One region of the Streptomyces sp. NPDC002698 genome, then DNA from elsewhere that is predicted to be linked to it. Evidence: riboswitches for the same ligand, from Rfam matches in the RefSeq annotation. Region 1 holds a riboswitch; each other region holds the start of a gene.

Region 1 (6,476 bases):
GGCCCTGTTCCCGCTCTCCGGCGTCATGCTGCTGCGCGACCTCGGCCCGCTGCCCGGCACGAAGCTGCGCCACACGCTGTGGTCCAAGGGCAAGCTCCTCGTCAACATGAACACGAACGAGCCGCTGCGTCCTTCGGACCTGGCCGTCGGTTCGCTCACCTTCGCCAAGCCCGAGGGCCTGGAGGAGCACGACGAGGACTTCCAGAAGGAGATCGCCAAGGCGGCCCTGATGATCATCCGGCTCCAGCCGGAGGACATCAAGGACAAGCAGGAACTCGAGTGGTCCTACCAGGGCATCGTGGCGTACTCGAAGATCTGCACCCACGTCGGCTGCCCGATCTCCCTGTACGAGCAGCAGACGCACCACGCGCTGTGCCCGTGCCACCAGTCCACCTTCGACCTCTCCGACGGTGCCCGGGTCATCTTCGGCCCGGCGGGTCACGCCCTGCCGCAGCTGCAGATCGGCGTGAACGCTGAGGGCTACCTCGAGGCGCTCAGCGACTTCCAGGAGCCCGTCGGTCCTGCATTCTGGGAGCGCGGATGAGCACTACCACCACCTCCGACTCGCGCTCCTCGCGCGAGAAGGCACCCGCCGGTGAGCGGGTCGCCGACTGGGCCGACGGCCGCCTCGGGATCTACTCCCTGGCCAAGGCCAACATGCGCAAGATCTTCCCCGACCACTGGTCGTTCATGCTGGGTGAGATCTGCCTCTACAGCTTCATCATCATCATCCTCACGGGTGTGTACCTGACCCTGTTCTTCCACCCGTCGATGAACGAGGTGGAGTACCACGGCAGCTACGTCCCGCTGCAGGGCCAGCTGATGTCCGAGGCGTTCAACTCGACCATGCACATCTCCTTCGATGTGCGCGGTGGTCTGCTGATCCGCCAGATCCACCACTGGGCCGCGCTGATCTTCCTCGCCGGCATGTTCGTGCACATGATGCGCGTGTTCTTCACGGGTGCGTTCCGCAAGCCCCGTGAGGTCAACTGGGTCTTCGGATTCCTGCTGTTCGTCCTCGGCATGTTCACCGGCTTCACCGGTTACTCGCTCCCGGACGACCTGCTCTCCGGCACCGGTGTCCGCTTCATGGAGGGCGCGGTCCTGTCCGTGCCGATCGTGGGCACGTACCTGTCGTTCTTCCTGTTCGGCGGCGAGTTCCCGGGCGGCGACTTCGTGGCCCGCTTCTACTCGGTGCACGTGCTGCTGCTGCCGGGCATCATGCTCGGCCTCGTGGTGGGCCACCTGATCCTGGTCTTCTACCACAAGCACACGCAGTTCGCGGGCCCCGGCAAGACGAACAACAACGTCGTCGGCATGCCGCTGCTGCCGGTCTACATGGCCAAGGCCGGAGGCTTCTTCTTCCTGGTCTTCGGTGTCATCGCGGTCATCGCGGCGATCGCCTCGATCAACCCGATCTGGGCGATGGGTCCGTACCGTCCGGACATGGTGTCCACGGGCGCCCAGCCCGACTGGTACATGGGCTTCTCCGAGGGCCTGATCCGTGTCATGCCGGGCTGGGAGATCAACCTCTGGGGCCACACGCTCGTCCTGGGCGTGTTCATCCCGCTGGTGATCTTCCCGCTGGTCCTGGTCGCGATCGCGGTCTACCCGTTCATCGAGTCCTGGGTCACCGGCGACAAGCGCGAGCACCACATCCTGGACCGCCCGCGCAACGTCCCGACCCGGACCGGGTTCGGCGCCGCCTGGATCAGCTGGTACTTCGTCCTGCTCGTCGGCGGCGGCAACGACATCTGGGCCACGCACTTCCACCTGTCGATCAACTCGATCACCTGGTTCGTGCGTATCGCGTTCTTCGTCGTTCCGGTGCTCACCTTCATCGCCACCAAGCGGATCTGCCTCGGCCTCCAGCGCCGGGACCGGGACAAGGTGCTGCACGGCCGCGAGTCGGGCATCATCAAGCGCCTGCCGCACGGTGAGTTCATCGAGGTCCACGAGCCGCTCAGCCAGGACGCGCTGCACACGCTCACCGCGCACGAGCAGTACAAGCCGGTCGAGATCGGCCCGACGGTCGACGAGAACGGTGTCGAGCGCAAGGTCTCGGGCACGCAGAAGCTGCGCGCCAAGATGAGCGAGGGCTTCTACGGGGAGGAAGGCCAGATCCCCAAGCCCACCGTCGAGGAGTACAAGGAGATCACGAGCGGCCACGGCCACCACTGATCCCCGGCTGTTCGCCACGGCTGGAGCCCCGTCCATGACATGGACGGGGCTCTTTGCCGTCCTCCGGGCTGGATAGGGTGGACTCACCCGGTGGTGCGGGGGGATCCACCCCGCGTCACCCACGACCCGTGTCACCCGCGACCGCGTGACCCACGAACCCAGGAGCGACCATGAGCGCTGTGAACCCCGCTGGAGGCGACACCGCGGCGGGCCGTTCCTGGCCCGCGGTACTGAACGGCCTGCTCGAAGGCCGCGACCAGAGCGCGGACGACACGGCCTGGGCGATGGACCGCATCATGCGCGGCGAGGCGACCGACGCGCAGATCGCCGGGTTCGTGGTGGCCCTGCGGGCCAAGGGCGAGACCGTCCAGGAGATCACCGGACTCGTCCGGGCGATGTACGAGCACGCCAATGTGATCGAGGTGCCCGGACACACCGTCGACATCGTCGGAACGGGCGGCGACGGCGCGAAGACCGTCAACATCTCCACGATGTCCTCGATCGTGGTGGCCGGCACCGGCGCCAAGGTCGTCAAGCACGGCAACCGGGCGGCGTCCTCCGCGTCCGGGGCGTCGGACGTCCTGGAGAAGCTCGGCGTCAATCTCCAACTGCCGGTGAGCCGGGTCGCCGCGGTGGCCGAGGAGGCCGGGATCACCTTCTGCTTCGCGGTCAAGTTCCACCCGGCGCTGCGTCATGTGGCGGCGGCCCGCGGGCAGTTGGGCATCCGTACCACCTTCAACGTGCTCGGACCGCTGACCAACCCGGCCCGCGTGAAGGCCCAGGCGGTCGGCGTCGCCGATCCCCGGATGGCGCCGATCGTGGCGGGCGTGTTCGCCGAGCGCGGCAACTCCTCGCTCGTCTTCCGCGGCGACGACGGCCTCGACGAGCTGACCACCACCGCGGGCTCCCACGTCTGGGTGGTCCGCGACGGCAAGGTCACCGAGGAGCGCTTCGACCCCCGCGACGTCGGGCTCGACATCGTCCCGGTGGAGGCCCTGCGCGGCGCCGACGCCTCGTACAACGCGGAGGTCGCCCGGCGCGTCCTGGACGGCGAGCAGGGGCCCGTACGGGACGCGGTCCTGCTGAACTCGGCGGCGGCCCTGGTGGCCCTGTCGCCGACCGGCGCGCCGCTCGCGGACCAGCTCCGCGCCGGAATGGCGAAAGCCGCCGAGTCGGTCGACTCCGGTGCCGCGAAGCGCACCCTGGAGCGCTGGGTGGCCGCCAGCAACGCCTGATCCACCGGTGACACGGAGTAAGGCGCAGTCCAGAATCCGGACTGCGCCTTGCGCGTGGAAGATCCTCTGGCAAGATGCTGTACCAGGTCATGAGTGACAGCCATCAGGCCCCGGCCGGCTGTCCGGCAACCCTCCGTCCGTGGCGGGGTGCCCCGGGTGAAGACCAGGTCGTAGGCAGCGAGGCCTACGGCAAGCGCGGACCCCTCCCGCCCGTCGGGCGGATGCAACCAGGGGTCCTGGTCGTTCGAGGGAGCCTTCTGTGAGCAAGCGAATGCGCTAGGGCGTAGAGCCCCGCCTCCGCACACCCTTTTCACCTTTTCCCGCGCCGAGCCCAGCCCTGCCTCCCGGCGGCCAGCTCGCGCGGTGATCCCGCCTGCCTCTCACAGGAGCTCGCCATGTCTGTCTCCACCGTTGCCGCCGACCAGACCGTTTGTGCCCCCCTGCCCGTTCTCGGCCGGGATGTCACCGTCCCGCTCGTCACCGGCGGCGAGGTGACCTACGCGGCCCTCGACTACGCCGCCAGCGCACCCGCCCTCCAGCGGGTGTGGGACGACGTGGCCGCGTACGCGCCCTACTACGGCAGCGTCCACCGGGGCGCCGGCTACCTCTCGCAGCTCTCCACCGACCTCTTCGAGAACGCCCGCAGGACCGTCGAGGAGTTCCTCGACTGCCGCGCCGGCGACCAGGTGGTCTTCACCCGCTCCACCACCGACTCGCTCAACCTGCTCGCAGCGGCCCTCCCGGCCGACTGCCAGGTCTTCGTCTTCGAGACCGAGCACCACGCCTCGCTGCTGCCCTGGCGCGACGCCCGGGTGACCTACCTGAACGCCCCGCGCACCCCCGCCGAGGCCGTCGACACCCTGGAGCACGCCCTCGCCGCCCGCGACCCCTACGGCCCGGCCCTGGTCTGCGTCACCGGCGCCTCGAACGTCACCGGGGAGCTGTGGCCGGTGCGGGAGCTGGCCGCCGCCGCGCACGCCCACGGCGCCCGCATCGTCCTCGACGCCGCGCAGCTCGCCCCGCACCACCCGGTGTCGGTCCAGGACCTCGACGTCGACTGGGTCGCCTTCTCCGGGCACAAGCTGTACGCGCCCTTCGGCTCCGGTGTCCTCGCGGGCCGCTCCGACTGGCTGCGCGAGGCCGACCCCTACCTCGCGGGCGGCGGGGCCAGCCGCAAGGTCACCCGGCGCGCGGACGGCGGCGTGGACGTGGAGTGGCACGACAGCGCCGCCCGGCACGAGGCCGGCTCGCCGAACGTCATCGGCGCCTACGCGATCGCCTCGGCCTGCAAGGCGCTCACCGACGAGGGCTTCGACAACCTGCTCGCCCGCGAGCGGCACCTGATCCGCACCGTCCGCGAGGGCCTCGCCGAGGTCCCCGAGGTCCGGGTCCTCTCCCTCTTCGGCGACGACGCCCCGCGGGTCGGCGTCATCTCCTTCGTCGTCGAGGGCTGGAACAGCTCGCACTTCGCGGCCGCGCTCTCCGCCGAGTACGGCATCGGGGTGCGCGACGGCCTCTTCTGCGCCCACCCGCTCGTCCGCACGCTGCTCGGCAGCGCCCCGGAGACCCAGGGGGAGTGCGGAGCCCCCGAGGCGGCGCCCGGGGAGAAATCCCTCAACGCCATCCGCGTCAGCTTCGGCGCCGGTACCCCCGACGAGCACGTCGAGCGCTTCGTCCGCGCGGTGCGCGAGCTCGTCAGGGACGGCGCGCGCTGGCGGTACCGCACCGAGGACGGCCGCTGCGTCCCGGCGGTCTGACGCCCACGGCGGCTTCGCCCGGAGGCGGTGCCGCGTCGGTCAGGAGTCGAGACCGATCGCGAACGCCGCCTCCAGGTCGTGCTGGGAGTACGTACGGAACGCCACGTGCGTGTCCGTCGCCTCGACGCCCGGGATCTTGCTGATCTTGCCGGGGATGACGTCCGCCAGGTCGTCGTGGGCCTGGACCCGGACCATGGCGATCAGGTCGTAGGTACCCGTGACGGAGAAGACCTCGCTGACGCTCTCCAGGGACGCGATCGACTCGGCGATCTCGGGGATCCGGTCCACGCTGGTCTTGATGAGGACGATCGCGGTGATCACGGCTGGTTCTCTCCCTAGGGGGCCGCTGCTGGGGATCTCACCCTACTCGCGGTCCACCTGGCCCGGCCGCTCCACCGGGGCCCCGGCAGCACCCCCCCGAACGGGCGCGAGCGGCCTTCGGGGCCGGAACCGCGCCCACGCGTAGACGAAACCCAGGGAGAAGCCCACGAGGTGGGCCAGATAGGCGACTCCGGGGCCCGGGGAGCTGCGGCCGGCCGCCAGCCACTGGAGCGTGAACCAGAACGGCAGCACCACCCAGGCGGGGAACCGCAGCGGCAGGAAGAACAGGAACGGGAAGAGACTGGTCACCCGGGCCCTGGGGAACAGGTACAGGAACGCGCCGAGCACCGCGGAGATCGCCCCGGAGGCCCCGACCAGGGACTGCTGCGAGGTCGCGTTGGCGGCGGCGTAGCCGAGCAGGGCCAGATAGCCGCAGCCCAGGTAGAAGAGGGCGAACTCCAGATGGCCCATGCGCTCCTCGGTCATGAGCCCGAAGACGTAGAAGAAGAGCATGTTGCCCAGGAGATGGAGCCAGCTTCCGTGGATGAACAGGGCGGTCGCGGGGGTGAGCGCCTCGCCGGGGGCCCCGCCGAACAGGGCCGCCGGCACCACGCCCCAGCGGCGGAAATAGGCCCGCTGCGCGACCAGCAGCTCGTCCCCGGTGCCGTACGCGGGATCCAGACCCGAGGCGGGACCGATCACGAAGATCAGACAGCACAGGACGATCAGTGCGTACGTCACCGGCGTCGACCGGCCCCGCAGCGCCCTGACGACCGTCGCACTCCAATTGCCGATCATGGTGCAGAGCATGACGTAACCGCACCGATGCGCACAGACCGCCTCGCCGCCGTGGACAGCCGAGCGTCGAGTACCCGCCAGGCCGTAGGGTTACGAGCCATAGCACCGGGAAACCGGCGCCGGACGGACACGAGAAGGAAAGCGGCTGCCCTATGACAGTTCCCCTGCCCGACGCCAAGACCCG
Region 2 (6,476 bases), on a different contig from region 1:
TGCAGGCGGGCGAGCGAGACCGCGATGCCCTTCGCCCACTCCTCGATGACACCGAAGTCCCGGAAGTCTCCGCCTTTCCCGGAGCTGATGATCATCTTGGCGATACGCCCCTTGGCTCCTTCCTTCAGGCACCCGCCGAAGGTGACGTGGCCCTGGACATCCAGCTTGTTCATGGTCCGCCGGACGCCCCGCACCGGCGGGATGTCCCGGTCGGCGGCGGAGTTGTCGAGCGGTCCGCTGCTGAAGAGCCACACCGGACGGTGCGCGAGCTCCGCGCGGTGCCGGCGGACGAACCCCCGCGCGTCCTTGTGCCAGCGTCCCGCGTAAAGTCCGCCGCCGACCACGACGGCGTCGTAGGGCGCCACGCTGGTGACCGACCGGGCCGGAAGGGCCCGGGCGGTCAAACCGCCCTCGCGCAGGGTTTCCGCGACCGTTTCGGCGATCTCCGCCGTCGATCCGTTCGTCGTTCCATAGGCGACCAGCACGGTCTCGGCCATGACGGTCCGCCTCCTTTCACTGTCCGCGTTGCGCGGTTCACGGTCGGCCTTTCACAGTCGGCGCAGCCGGTCCTCCTGATCCTCAGCGCAGTCTGCGCAGGTAAGGGTCCTGAGAGCGGCGTGGCAGCGGGCGCACCCGTGCGTCGAGCACGGTGATGCCGCCCGGCGCCGCCAGCACGGGATTGAGGTCGGCCTCGGCGAGCTGCGGCAGGTCCGCGGCCATCCGGGACAGCCGCTGGAGCAGTTGCTCCAGTCCTTCGAGGTCGACGGGGGCGTTTCCGTTCGCGCCCAGCAGCAGCGGGGCGCACCGCGGCGAGGTGATCAGCTCGTGGACGTCCCGGTCGGTGAGCGGAGCGAGGCGGGCGGCGTGGTGCAGGACTCCGTGGGCGACACGGCCGAGCTGGAGCCCGAAACGGCCCTTGTCGCGCCGGGCACCGACCACCAGCAGACCGGCGTCGCGGGACGCGTCCAGGAGGACATGGCGGGCCGGTCCCTCGACGGTGCGGCGACGCAGATCCACGTCGGCCGGCACGTCCTCCAGCGCCTCGCCGAGCGCCTTGACGGCCTGCTCCTCGTGCAGCCGCGCGGGCTCACCGGCGAGCAGCGGGTGGTCCACGCTCTCGTGCGCGGGGCAACGCCAGGCCCGTACGGCGTCCAGGGGTGCCCGGCGCAGCCTCGCCTCCTCCACGGCGAACCGCAGCGCCGCCGACCCCTTGCCCGTGCCACCGACACCCACGACCACGCGGCGCGCGGGCGCGGCGCCGACCTGGTTGTCGTGGCAGCCGCGCAGCACGACGACCGGGCAGTCGGCGTACGCGGCCACCGCCAGACTGACGGAGCCGAGCAGCGTCTCGACGAAATCGCTGCGGCCACGGGTGCCGAGGACCAGCGCGGAGGCGTCGCGCCCTTCCCGCGCCAAGGCGTACTCGGGCTCCTCGGCCAGGATCTCGGCCGATACGTCGAGGTCCGGGTGACGCTTCAGGACCCGGCGGAGGCCGACCGCCACGATGTCCTCGGCGCCGACCGCCACGATGTCCTCGGCACGGACCTCTTCGAAGGGTTTGTGCTCCGCGGCGAGCGCCGTGCCCTCGTAGCGCTCCCAGAGGGAGGCGTAGACCACACGCAGGGGGACACCGCGCAGCGCGGCCTCGTCGGCCGCCCAGTCCGCGGCCCGCAGACTCGGCTCCGATCCGTCCACGCCGACGACCAGCGGGGCCTCGCGGGAGGGGAGGGTGTCCGCGGGGGCGGCTTCCTCCGCCGCGCCGGGCCCGGAGTCGGACGCGGCCGCGCGGTTCCCGCGCGGGGAGGACGGGCGGAGACCGGAGCCCTGGTGCGGGTGCTCGTGAACGGCCATGGCGGAACCCCTTCGGGAACGGTCGGATCATTGCCTGACCCGTCTCACCGTCGTCCCCCGCGACGCGCGGCACCCGATGCCGAAGGGCCGGCGCCGTGGGGCCGAACGGCCCTTCGTCCGAGGCCTGTTGGCATCCGTTCCGCCGTCCCGGCCAGGGCCGCCGTCCGTCACACCACACTCACCGGATGCCGCACCACCGCGCCGAACAGGTATCCCTGTGTGTTCGGTACGGCGGTGTCCGGCTGGGTCCGGCCGGCTGTGTCCGTGGCGCGCGCCAGCAGGTGGGTGGCGCCGGGTGTGTCGGGGCGCCAGCCGAGCGACCACCGGGTCCAGGTGCCGGTCCGGGGCCGGTCGTGCAGCCGGGCGGGCCGCCAGTTGGCACCGCCGTCCGTACTGACGTCGACCTTGGTGACGCCTCCGGCCCCCGACCATGACCGTCCGTGCAGGACGTGCCTGTTTCCGGCCGTGAACGTGGCCCCGCTCGCCAGTTCGAAGGCGCTCTTGGTGGCCTGCCGGGTCAGCGGAGCGCTCCCGCCCTCGGGGTGGGCGGGGCCGAACAGCCGGTAGAAGGTGGTGTTCCAGGGCGAGTAGAGCGGCTGTGCGGACACTTCGATGTCGCCGACCCACTTGATCGACGCGATCCCCACCCAGGAGGGCACCAGCACCCGCACCGGATGACCGTGGTCGTACGGAAGCGGTTCGCCGTTCATCTCGTACGCGAGCAGTACGTCGTCCAGGGCTTTGGCCAGCGGCAGCGGACGTCGTACCCGCCCCAGGCTCTCGCCGCCGCTGACGTACTCGGCGTCCAGACCGCGCGGCTGCACGTCCACGGCGCGCGGGGACAGCCCCGCCCTGCGCAGCACGTCGCCGAGCCGCACCCCGCGCCAGCGGGCGACGCCGATCGCTCCCAGGGTCCACGCGGTACCGGTGACCGTCTCCCCCTGTTGCGTCGTGTAGTAGGAGCGGCCGTTCCCGGCGCATTCGACGAACGCGGTCCGGGTGACGGCCGGCAGTGCGCGCAGATCGTCGTACCCGAACTCCACCGGACGGTCCTCGCCGTGGTTGCCGCGCAACCCGCTCCCCCACAGCCGCAGCCGCCAGTCGTCGGCGTTCAGGACGGGTGTGGCGGTGTGGTTGCGCACGAAGAACAGTTCGTTGGGGGTGTGGTGGCCGGTTCCGCGCAGCGCCTCCCACCGGGTCTCGGCGTTGGTGCCGCGCTCGATGAACCACTCGGCGGGCAGCGGCTTGACGATCGGCCTGTCGGCGGCGCGGGCGGGCTGCGGGGTGCCGAGTGCGGTTCCGGCGGCGGCAGCGGTGAGCAGGGTGAGCAGCCGGCGGCGGGTGACCCCCTCGGCTCTGGCCTCACCCGCGAGCCACTGGCGCAGCCTGCGGCGGTCGTACTCGGTTTCGTAGCGGCGACCGACGGGGGTGGGCGAAGGCATGGCGGGTCCTCGTCATGACGGGGCGAGAGGAACGAGAGGGCTCGGCACAAGTCGGCGCGGGCGTGCGCGAGGTCGACCGGTATGCGCTCTACCGGCTTGTCCGGAGCGGAAGTTCGCGGAAGCGCGTGATCAGCCGGTCGTCCGACACAGCGCGGCGGCGACGCGGACGAGGTCCACGGCGCGGCGGCGGGTCAGTGGCTCCGACATCGGCATGGCGGGATGAAAGCACACGGGGCGGAAGGCGTCAACGGAGCACTCGTGCCGGTGAACCAGGCGTCCGGGCACGTCGGTTGGCGTGGCCGGCGTGGCGGCCGCGCCCCCGCGATCCCGCACCTGACCGGCGGACCTGCGCGAAGGTGTCCGTTCCCGAACGCCGGATCTCCCCCACCGTGACGGCGGCCGGCCCGTGCCCCCGGCACGACCGCGGCCTACCCCGTGTCGCCCGACATGTCCGCGGCCGGCCCCGGGTCGCCGACATGACGGGCGGCCGGCCGGTGCTCTCCGGCGGAGTCCGGTGCCGCCATTGACGTACGTCAGAACCGCTCCGTACGATCACGAACGGCATCGAGTGTCAGCGTCAAGCCCTGGCTTGCTGACCGGCAACCCTCCCGCGCGGTGGGGTGCTCCAGGTGAAAGCCCGGCGGGATCAGCGACGATCCGCGCAAGCGCGTGGCCCCATGACCGGGGCCGGAGATGGGGGGAGGACCGTTATGCGACACGGTGGTGGCCCTCGTGCCTCCTTCTCCGTCGCCATGGTGTTCTCCCGGCTGGCGCGCCGGCGCCACATCGATCTGAAGCGCTCGACCAGCTGCTTCTGTCAGGCCTGACGGCCCTTTCCGCAGCGGAGCGCTGACGGGCCTGCCCGCCGAGGGTCCCCGTCCGTGACCGGCGATCGGGGTATGTGTCCCCGCCCGGGTCCCGCTTCCTCCCGCTCCTCCTGATCCTTCGGATCCACCTTCCGACTGGCCCCTGTCCGCAGGGCATCACCCCCGTCACGGCACCGCGCCGGCCGGGCCGGCACGCCTGTGCGTGGCCGTGCCCCGCGCGGTGTCACGTGCCTGGCGACACCATGAGGAGAACCCTCCGTGAGAGCACTTCCGGACTTCAGATCTCCCCGATGGGCGGCGCTCACCGCCCTTCTCACCACCAGTGTGCTGCTGACCGCCTGCGGGCCGGGCACCGGCGGCTCCGGCGCCGGTGGCGGCAAGCCGCGTTCCGGCGGGACCCTGACCTTCGCCGTGGGGTCGGACGCCGGCTGTGTGGATCCCCAGCAGGTCGGCAGCAACGACACGATCTACTCGGTGCGCCAGGTCGTGGACTCCCTGACGGACCAGGACCCCAGGACCGGCAAGATCGTGCCGTGGCTGGCGAAGAGCTGGGACATCAGTGCCGACGCGACCTCCTTCACCTTCCACCTGCGCTCGGGTGTCACCTTCAGCGACGGATCCCCGCTGACCGCCCAGGTGGTCAAGGACAACTTCGACGCGGTGCCGCGTCTCGGTGTCCTGGGGACCCTGGCCGAGGGCTACCTGAGCGGCGTCAAGAGCACCACGGTGGTCGACCCGCTCACCGTCAAGGTCACCTTCCAACAGCCCAACGCCCAGTTCCTGCAGGCGACTTCCACGCATTCCCTGGGGATCGAGTCGTCGGCGAGCGCGAAGAGGTCACCGCAGCAGAAGTGCAGTGACGGGGTCATCGGATCCGGACCCTTCGTGCTGAAGCGGTACGTGCAGAACCAGTCGATCACCCTGGCCAAGCGCCACGGCTACGCCTGGGGTTCCTCACGGTGGGACAAGAAGGGCGAGGCGTACCTGGACGAGCTCGTGTTCAAGGTCGTGCCGGAAGCGGGCGTGCGCGCCGGCAGTCTCCGCTCCGGCCAGGTGGACGCGATCGGCAGTGTGGGCCGGGCCGACGAGGCGGCGCTCAAGGGCGGCCAGGTCACCCTCCAGAGGCGGGCCAACCCCGGCATCGTCTTCGGACTCGGCTTCAACAACGCGCGGCCCCTCCTGAAAGACGCCAGGGTCCGCCGGGCGATCCTGTCCGCCATCGACCGCGAGCAGATCGCCGACACCGTCTTCCCCACCGGCACCCGGGCGGCGACCAGCGTCCTCGCGCACACCACGCCCGACTACACCAGCCTCGCCCCGGACCTGGCCTTCGACGCGGCCAAGGCGAAGTCCCTGCTGGACGCGGCCGGCTGGAAGGCGGGCGGCGACGGCACGCGCACCAAGGACGGCAGGAAGCTGAGCCTGACCATCGACTGGGTTCCCAACGCGGCCACGAATCAGCCCGCGTTGGAGCTGATACAGCAGCAACTGAAGGCCGTCGGGGTCCAGGTGACCCTCAAGCAGCTCCAGCTCACCCAGCTGACACCGACACAGCAGTCGGGCGAATTCGACGCGACCTGGGGGAACATCACCCGCGCCGACCCCGACATCCTGCGCAGCTCCTTCTCCACGAAGCTGGCCAACTTCTACCGCGTTCCGGCGAGCGGCCTGGACAGCACCCTGTCCGCGCAGGCCGCGACCACCGACCCGGCGGGGCGCAGCAAGCTCGTGGCCCAGGCACAGCGGTCGATCGTGCGCGACGCCTACAACGTGCCGGTGGTGGAACTGCAGACCCAGCTGGGCCTGTCCACGAAGGTGCACAGCCTCGCCTTCGACGCCTCCAGCCGGATCCAGCTGCACGACACGTGGATCGGCTGACCCGTGCGCGGTTACGTGCTCAAACGGCTCGCGCAGGCGGTCGGGGTGCTGTGGGCGGCGTACACCGTGTCGTTCCTGGTGCTGTACTACCTGCCGGGCGACCCGGTCACCGCGATGGCCGGTGCCGGGATGGACTCGGGGCAGGTCGATCCCCGGCAGATCGCCGCCCTGCGGCACGAGTACGGCTTCGACAAGCCGGTGCTCACGCAGTACGCCGAGTACCTCGGCCGGGCGGTGCGCGGGGACTTCGGCGACTCGGTCGCCACCGGCCGCCCGGTCGCCTCGACACTGGCCGACGCGCTGCCCCAGACCCTCCAACTGACGGCTTCGGCACTGCTGTTCGCGGTGGTCCTCGGCGGCGGGCTGGCGGTGGCGGCGACGTACACCACACGGCGCTGGCTGCGGCAGCTGCTGCTGTCGCTGCCGCCGCTGGGAGTGTCCGTCCCGACGTTCTGGGTGGGACTCCTGCTCGTCGAGG
Region 3 (6,476 bases), on a different contig from region 1:
CGCGCCGTGCGAAGTGGGCCGCCGCGCCGTGCCCGTACGCACTGCCCACGGCGCAGATCAGCACGACGGCGGCGGTGCGGGCCGCGCACGGCCAGGTGATCTCCCCGCCTTCCGCCCGCCGGACGGCGGTGCCGAGGAATATCACGGCCAGGATCACCAGGCCCTCCCAGAGGGGAACGGTGCCGTTGAAGGGGACCAGGACCAGCGCGAGGACGCCTCCCGCCACGGCCCCCGGCACACGCAGCGCGGACGTCGCGGAACTTCCGCAGAGGACGGCGAACACCAGCGCCGTCGCGGCGAGCGCGACGAGCGGTCCGGTACCGACCGCGGACGAGAGCGCCGACGCCGGCGGCACGAACGCCGCCGTCGCGCTCACGGCGGCCAGCGCTCCCAGAACCACCGCGACCGTCGCCGAGCGCCGGTGCAGCCGGACCGTGAACAGGGCGACGACCAGCAGGTAGAACGCCAGCTCGTACGACAGCGTCCACAGGACGAGGACGACACTCGGCGTCCCCAGCAGTTCCTGGAGCAGGGTGACGTGCGCGACGGCCACCGTGACGGGATTCCGCCCGTCGAAGCGAGCCCCCAGGTGCGCGACGCCCAGCAGATCCAGCGCGAGGACCGAGCCCACCACGGCGGCCCACAGCGGGTAGACGCGAAAGGCCCGTCCGATCCAGAAGGTCCTCACACAGTTCCGGCGCTCGAGCGAGGCGGGGATGACGTAGCCGCTCACCAGGAAGAACACCATGACGCCGTACCGGCCGATGTTCAGCTGGGGCATCAGCTGCCCACGGAACTCCGCCATGAAGGCGTACGACGAGTGGTCGACCGCCACGAGGAGCGCGGCGATCCCGCGCAGGGCGTCCAGCCAGCCCAGCCGCGGGGGACCGGCGGAGCCGCCGGACACGGGTGGACCTGACGCCGGGGACGGCCGGTGTGAGGGCGGCCGGGGAGCGGGAGGTGCGGGTTCCATGATGGTGCCTGCCTGGACCGGGTCCTGTGGGGTGACGGGTGCGCCGGGCCGGCCGGGAAGCGGGCGCGGGGCGGCCCGGTCCGCGATCCGCCGGCGCTCGGCTCGCGAGGCCTGGAATCCACATCGAAGTGCGGACACGCCGCGGCGCGGTACGGGACACGCCCTCAGGAGACGGCTTTCGCCGGGATTGCCTACGCGCCGGCCGGCCGCGTGTTCCGGCGACGCGCAGGCCGACCGGGTCGCGGAGCCCGCCGCGGATCTGTGGCCGGGCGCTGCCCGGCGTCGTGGGCTTCACGTGGACGCAGGGACCGGTCCGGCTTCTGGCGGCCCGGGGAGGAGAGCCGCGGCGGCGAGCGGTGGCATCGGGCATGCGTCGCATCCGGGGATGGGACAGAGTGATGCCATGGGCCGCCTGTGGATGACGTGGTCGCTGGAGGGTGTCGGATCGGCCGGCCAGAACGTCGCGGACGTCGAGGCGGCCTGCCGGGCCCTGATCGGTTCCGTGGAGCGGTCCCGGCGTGCCTTCGAGGTACCGGAGCCGTGGGAGGAACTCCGCGAGTCGGCGCTGCTCCTCCAGGAGCAGATTCTGGGGCCGGGGCGCGAGGTCCTGGGGCAGGGCCGGCACTGGGCCTCCACCCTGAGGGGCGTGAGCATTCTGCTGGTTCCGCGCGAGTGATCCGCGCGGCCGCCCGGGCCGGTGTTTCCGGCCCGGCGGCCGCCGTCCGGGCGAGGCCGTCGGCCTGCCCGGCACGCCCGGTTCCGGCGGGAGCGTCAGACGTCCGCCGCCGCCAGGGGCACCACATCACTACCGTGCCGGAAGGCGGGGTGATCGCCGAGACGGCGTACGTAGTCCAGGAGCCGGGGATGCGAGCGGAGGGCGTCGCAGGGGCCCAGCCCGGTGAGAGCCGTCCATACGTCCACGTCCGCCGCCGTGAGGGAGTCGCCCAACACGTAGGCGCTCGCGGCGAGTTGACAGTCCAGCAGTTCCAGGGCGGCCGCGAGTTCCGAGGCCGGGGCGGACGGGGTGACATCGCGGTCGAGCAGATCGCGGAGGGCTTCGATGTCGGCGGCGAGGGACGGCGGGCAGATCGCGGAGGGGCTCGTCGTGGCGTGACCGGAGAACAGTCCGGCCAGATCGCGCAGGATGGCGGGCGGGTGGTTGCTGACGATGCGTCCGCTCCACCGGTCGCACAGGGCGGGGGCGGTGAGCGGTCCGTCGAAGTGGTACTCGGTGGCCTCGTACGCGCGGCGCAGTGAGGCGAAGGCGTCGGGTGTCCGCGCGGGGTCCGCCAGGAGTGTGGTGGCGACCGAGTCCCGCAGGCCGAGCAGTTCGAGGGTGATGGCGATCCGCAGCGAGAACGGACAACTCCGCGACAGGTACAGCTCGTAGCGGTGTGGAGCCGGGTAGAAGCCGCCGGCGAGACCGGCACCGATGCGGCTGTCGACGCGGTGGGGGAGGGCGGACGGTGTCGCCGCCGGCTGGAGGCGAAGGGCCGAGGGGAACGAAATCTGCTCACAGGGGCGTGCGTCGGCAGTGCTGGACGTGCGCGAAACTGTCTCGGGCATGACTCTCCCTGGGGGAAGAAGGAAGCCGCCGCCGCTTTGTGGGCACCGGCGGCCGAATGCGGATTGACTGCGCTGGTCGCACCGGTCCGGATCGCACGGACCGGCAGCGGATCAGTAAGCGCTGGAGACACGCAACAGATCGATGTGCAGGCGCCTCGTCAAGCCGTTCCTTGGCATTCCCACCGGTCCCGACTCCGGGGCTCGCGAGACGCGAGACCGCACTTGCCCCGCCGCGCCGGCGGGACCCGGTCGTCACCCGGGGCACCCCGTCGCGGTGGAAGGGTTGCCTGTCAGCGGGCCGGGGCCGATGACCGACGGAGCGGGCGGACCCGCACCGTGGGCGCTGACAATCGTGACCGTCCATGCCAGTCTCGGTGCGCTCTGTTGCGCCGTCAAGAAGGCCGCACGCGCGGTCTCACCTGGTGGTCACCCGCATTGACATTGTTTTCGGGGCGGGCCTAACCTGCGGCCCACCAGGGGATGCCTTTTCGGCCGGAGTGGAAATGGTGACGGCGATGCACACAGCTGACGGGACGGCCGCATGGCGGCGCCTCGGCCGCGATGTGCTGTGCGCCGACCGCTCCGTGGACCTGCTGCGCGTCAACAGCGCCCTCTGTACGGGCGTGTGCCGCTCCCTCAGCCGAGGCTGACCGCCTCTTCGGGTCTTTGACGACCGCAGGCTGACGGCTCTTCGAGTCTTCGACGACCACCGCTGTCGCGATGTGTCCTTTCCCGTCCAGCCCCCGTTTCCACGTGTGCCCGCGCCTCGCCGCGTACTGAGCCGTCCCGCTCGGCCCGGCGCTGCCGCTCCGTGGTCCGGGGTGTCCGAATCCGCTGGAGCTCTCCATGAGTCAACCTCCCGGCAGCGCTGTGTCCTTGGGATCAGCGACGCCCGCCGAGGCGATCCCCCGTACCGGCTTCCCCGCCGCGCCCAAGCCTCAGGCGGCCCAGCGGGTCCTTCCGCTCCGGCGTCCCGGCCGCTGGATCATCACGGCCGTCGTGCTCGTGCTGGCCGCCCAGATCCTCCACGGCCTGGTGACCAACCCCTTCTACCAGTGGGATCGGTTCCAGTACTGGTTCTTCCGCCCGACCATTCTCGACGGCCTGCTCATCACCCTCGAAGTGGCTCTCTACAGCGCCGTGTTGGGATTGCTCGGCGGCATCGTGCTGGCTCTGGCCAGACTTTCCCGGAGCCCGGTGCTGCGCGCGGTGAGCTGGGTCTACACCTGGCTGTTCCGGTCGGTGCCGCTGATCGTGGTCCTGCTGTTCCTCTACAACTTCAGCGCGCTGTACCAGACGTTGAGCGTGGGCGTTCCGTTCGGGCCGGCCTTCTTCACCTTCGACGAGTCCCGCCTGGCCACCGACATGGCCGTCGCCGTCGTAGGACTGAGCCTGAACGAGGCGGCGTACGCCTCCGAAGTGGTACGCGGCGGCGTTCTCTCCGTCGACCAGGGCCAGCACGAGGCGGCCTCCGCCCTGGGACTGCCGAAGCGGTACCAGTTCGCGAAGATCGTCTTCCCGCAGGCACTGCGCTCCATCACCCCCAACTACGTGAACCAGCTGATCGGCCTGATCAAGGGCACCTCGCTGGTCTTCTACGTGTCCCTGCTGGACCTGTTCGGCTCGGTGCAGAGCATGGGCAGCACCTACCCCGGCGACATCGTGCCGCTGCTCCTCGTGGCCACCGCCTGGTACCTGATCCTCACCAGCGTCGTGTCCGTCATCCAGTTCTATGTCGAGCGGTACTACTCGCGGGGCGCGCTGCGCACCCTGCCGCCGACCCCGTTGCAGAAGGCGCGGAACGCTCTGCGTGACGTGCGGGCCCGGTTCCGGAGGGAGACGGCGATATGAGCGGCGAGACCCATCTGACGACAGTGAGGACTCGGACGGCCCAGGCCGCCGACGCGGCGGAAGCGGCGTCGGCCTCCTCCGCCCCGGCGGCGGGCGCCGCGGCGGCCGCCGAGAGCGCCGGAGCGCTCCAGGTCGAGCCGGCCGCGGTCGAGGTGCACGATGTGCACAAGTGGTACGGAGCCCAACGGGTTCTGGACGGTGTGGAGTTGACGGTGCGGCCCGGCGAGGTGACGGTCGTCCTCGGCCCGTCCGGCTCCGGGAAGTCCACCCTCCTGCGGGTGATCAACCACCTGGAGAAGCCCGAGATCGGCCATGTGAGCCTGAACGGTGAGCTCATCGGCGTACGCAGGCACGGCGACCGTCTCAAGGAGCTGAGCGAGCGGGCCATCCTGACCCAGCGCAGCCGGATCGGGTTCGTGTTCCAGAACTTCAACCTCTTCCCGCACCTGACCGTGCTGGACAACGTGGCCGCCGCTCCCGTGGCGACCGGGCGGCTGTCCAGGGCCGGGGCGCGGGAACTGGCCCGCGATCTGCTCGCCCGGGTGGGCCTGGCCGACAAGGCGGCCGCCTACCCCCGGCAGCTGTCGGGCGGTCAGCAGCAGCGCGTGGCCATCGCCCGCGCGCTCGCCCTGCGGCCCGGAGTCATCCTCTTCGACGAACCGACGTCGGCGCTCGATCCCGAACTGGTCGGCGAGGTCCTCGCCGTCATCAAGGATCTGGCCCACAGCGGCACCACACTGATCATCGTCACCCACGAGATCGGCTTCGCCCGCGAGATCGCCGACCGGGTGGTCTTCATGGACGGCGGCCGCATCGTCGAACAGGGCCCGCCCGAGCAGGTGTTGGACCATCCGCGAGAAGCGCGCACCAGAGAGTTCCTGAGCAAGGTGCTCTGACCGCTGCCTCTCGACGCACAGCGAGAAACCCCTCGCCGAGGTGCTCCCGCCTCACCGCCCCGACCCGGGGCGGGGGCGACTCCTCCCCGATTCGGCGGCCCGCCGGGACCGTTCCCCCACACCTCTCACCGCACACCCGATAAGGACAGTCATGCCCACCTTCAGCCTGAACCGCAAGGCCCTCCGCGGCGTCGCCGCCACCGCCGCCGTCGCCTCCCTCGCGGCCTCCCTCGCCGCGTGCGGGGGAGACAGCGACGCCGCCACCCGTACGCGGACCGACGCGGCCGGCACCGTGACCGTGGGCGCGCTCTCCAACGGGGCCGCCAAGGAGACCGTTCTGAAGGTCTCCGAGGTGAAGTCGATCAGCGATGAGCTGCCCAAGTCCGTAGCCGAGAGAGGCACGTTGGTGGTGGGGATCGGCGCACTGCCCGCCGGGTCACCGCCCTTGAACTTCGTCGGAGAGGACCAGAAGACGCTCACCGGCAGCGAACCCGATCTCGGAAAGCTGGTCGCCGCGGTCCTGGGGCTGAAGCCGGTGGTGAAGAACTCGACCTGGGAGAACCTGTTCGTCGGCGTCGACAGCGGCAAGGTCGACGTCGCCTTCTCCAACGTCACCGACACCGAGGAGCGCAAGAAGAAGTACGAGTTCGCCTCGTACCGGCAGGACAACCTCGCCTTCGAGGTCCTGAAGAAGAGCACGTGGAACTTCGACGGCGACTACCGGAACCTGGCCGACCAGACCGTCGCGGTGGGGGCCGGCACCAACCAGGAGAAGATCCTGCTGGAGTGGAAGGACAAGTTGGCCAAGGCGGGCAAGAAGCTCACCGTCAAGTACTACCAGGACAACAACGCCACGTCCCTGGCGCTGAACAGCGGGAAGATCGACTCCTTCTTCGGCCCCAACCCGGCCGTCGCCTACCGCGCCACCCAGAACGCCAAGTCCTCCCACCCGACCCGCAACGCGGGCCAGTTCTCCGGCGCGGGCGAGACGATCCAGGGGCTGATCGCGGCCACCGCGAAGAAGGACAGCGGGCTCGCCAAGCCGGTCGCCGACGCCATCAACCACCTGATCGAGAACGGCCAGTACGCCAAGTGGCTGGCCGCCTGGAACCTCTCCGACGAGGCGGTGGAGACCTCCCAGGTCAACCCGCCCGGCCTGCCGCTCGACAACTCCTGAAACCACCGTGCGC

The links. A riboswitch is a leader RNA that binds a small molecule or an ion and turns the genes downstream of it on or off. The one in region 1 is predicted to bind S-adenosylmethionine.
Region 2: it holds a riboswitch for S-adenosylmethionine, as region 1 does, so the genes downstream of both, ACFYW9_RS14565 (ABC transporter substrate-binding protein) here and ACFYW9_RS17360 (aminotransferase class V-fold PLP-dependent enzyme) in region 1, are expected to answer to the same signal.
Region 3: it holds a riboswitch for S-adenosylmethionine, as region 1 does, so the genes downstream of both, ACFYW9_RS22480 (putative leader peptide) here and ACFYW9_RS17360 (aminotransferase class V-fold PLP-dependent enzyme) in region 1, are expected to answer to the same signal.

The regions. Positions count from the first base shown of each region.
Region 1 covers NZ_JBIAQM010000010.1:233,749-240,224, forward strand. Annotated here, with positions in the region: gene ACFYW9_RS17345 (Rieske 2Fe-2S domain-containing protein) at 1-544, shown strand, start outside; gene ACFYW9_RS17350 (cytochrome bc complex cytochrome b subunit) at 541-2,181, shown strand; gene trpD (anthranilate phosphoribosyltransferase) at 2,352-3,416, shown strand; SAM riboswitch class IV at 3,502-3,618, shown strand; gene ACFYW9_RS17360 (aminotransferase class V-fold PLP-dependent enzyme) at 3,812-5,173, shown strand; gene ACFYW9_RS17365 (Lrp/AsnC family transcriptional regulator) at 5,213-5,494, opposite strand; gene ACFYW9_RS17370 (rhomboid family intramembrane serine protease) at 5,537-6,292, opposite strand; gene ACFYW9_RS17375 (hypothetical protein) at 6,445-6,476, shown strand, end outside.
Region 2 covers NZ_JBIAQM010000008.1:127,809-134,284, reverse strand. Annotated here, with positions in the region: gene ACFYW9_RS14580 (flavodoxin domain-containing protein) at 1-497, opposite strand, end outside; gene ACFYW9_RS14575 (universal stress protein) at 580-1,851, opposite strand; gene ACFYW9_RS14570 (sulfite oxidase) at 2,019-3,293, opposite strand; SAM riboswitch class IV at 3,854-3,967, shown strand; gene ACFYW9_RS14565 (ABC transporter substrate-binding protein) at 4,379-5,998, shown strand; gene ACFYW9_RS14560 (ABC transporter permease) at 6,002-6,476, shown strand, end outside.
Region 3 covers NZ_JBIAQM010000015.1:198,142-204,617, reverse strand. Annotated here, with positions in the region: gene ACFYW9_RS22495 (acyltransferase family protein) at 1-907, opposite strand, end outside; gene ACFYW9_RS22490 (hypothetical protein) at 1,359-1,649, shown strand; gene ACFYW9_RS22485 (glutathione S-transferase C-terminal domain-containing protein) at 1,745-2,539, opposite strand; gene ACFYW9_RS22480 (putative leader peptide) at 2,651-2,716, opposite strand; SAM riboswitch class IV at 2,753-2,897, opposite strand; gene ACFYW9_RS22475 (hypothetical protein) at 3,055-3,189, shown strand; gene ACFYW9_RS22470 (amino acid ABC transporter permease) at 3,386-4,390, shown strand; gene ACFYW9_RS22465 (amino acid ABC transporter ATP-binding protein) at 4,387-5,286, shown strand; gene ACFYW9_RS22460 (transporter substrate-binding domain-containing protein) at 5,438-6,463, shown strand.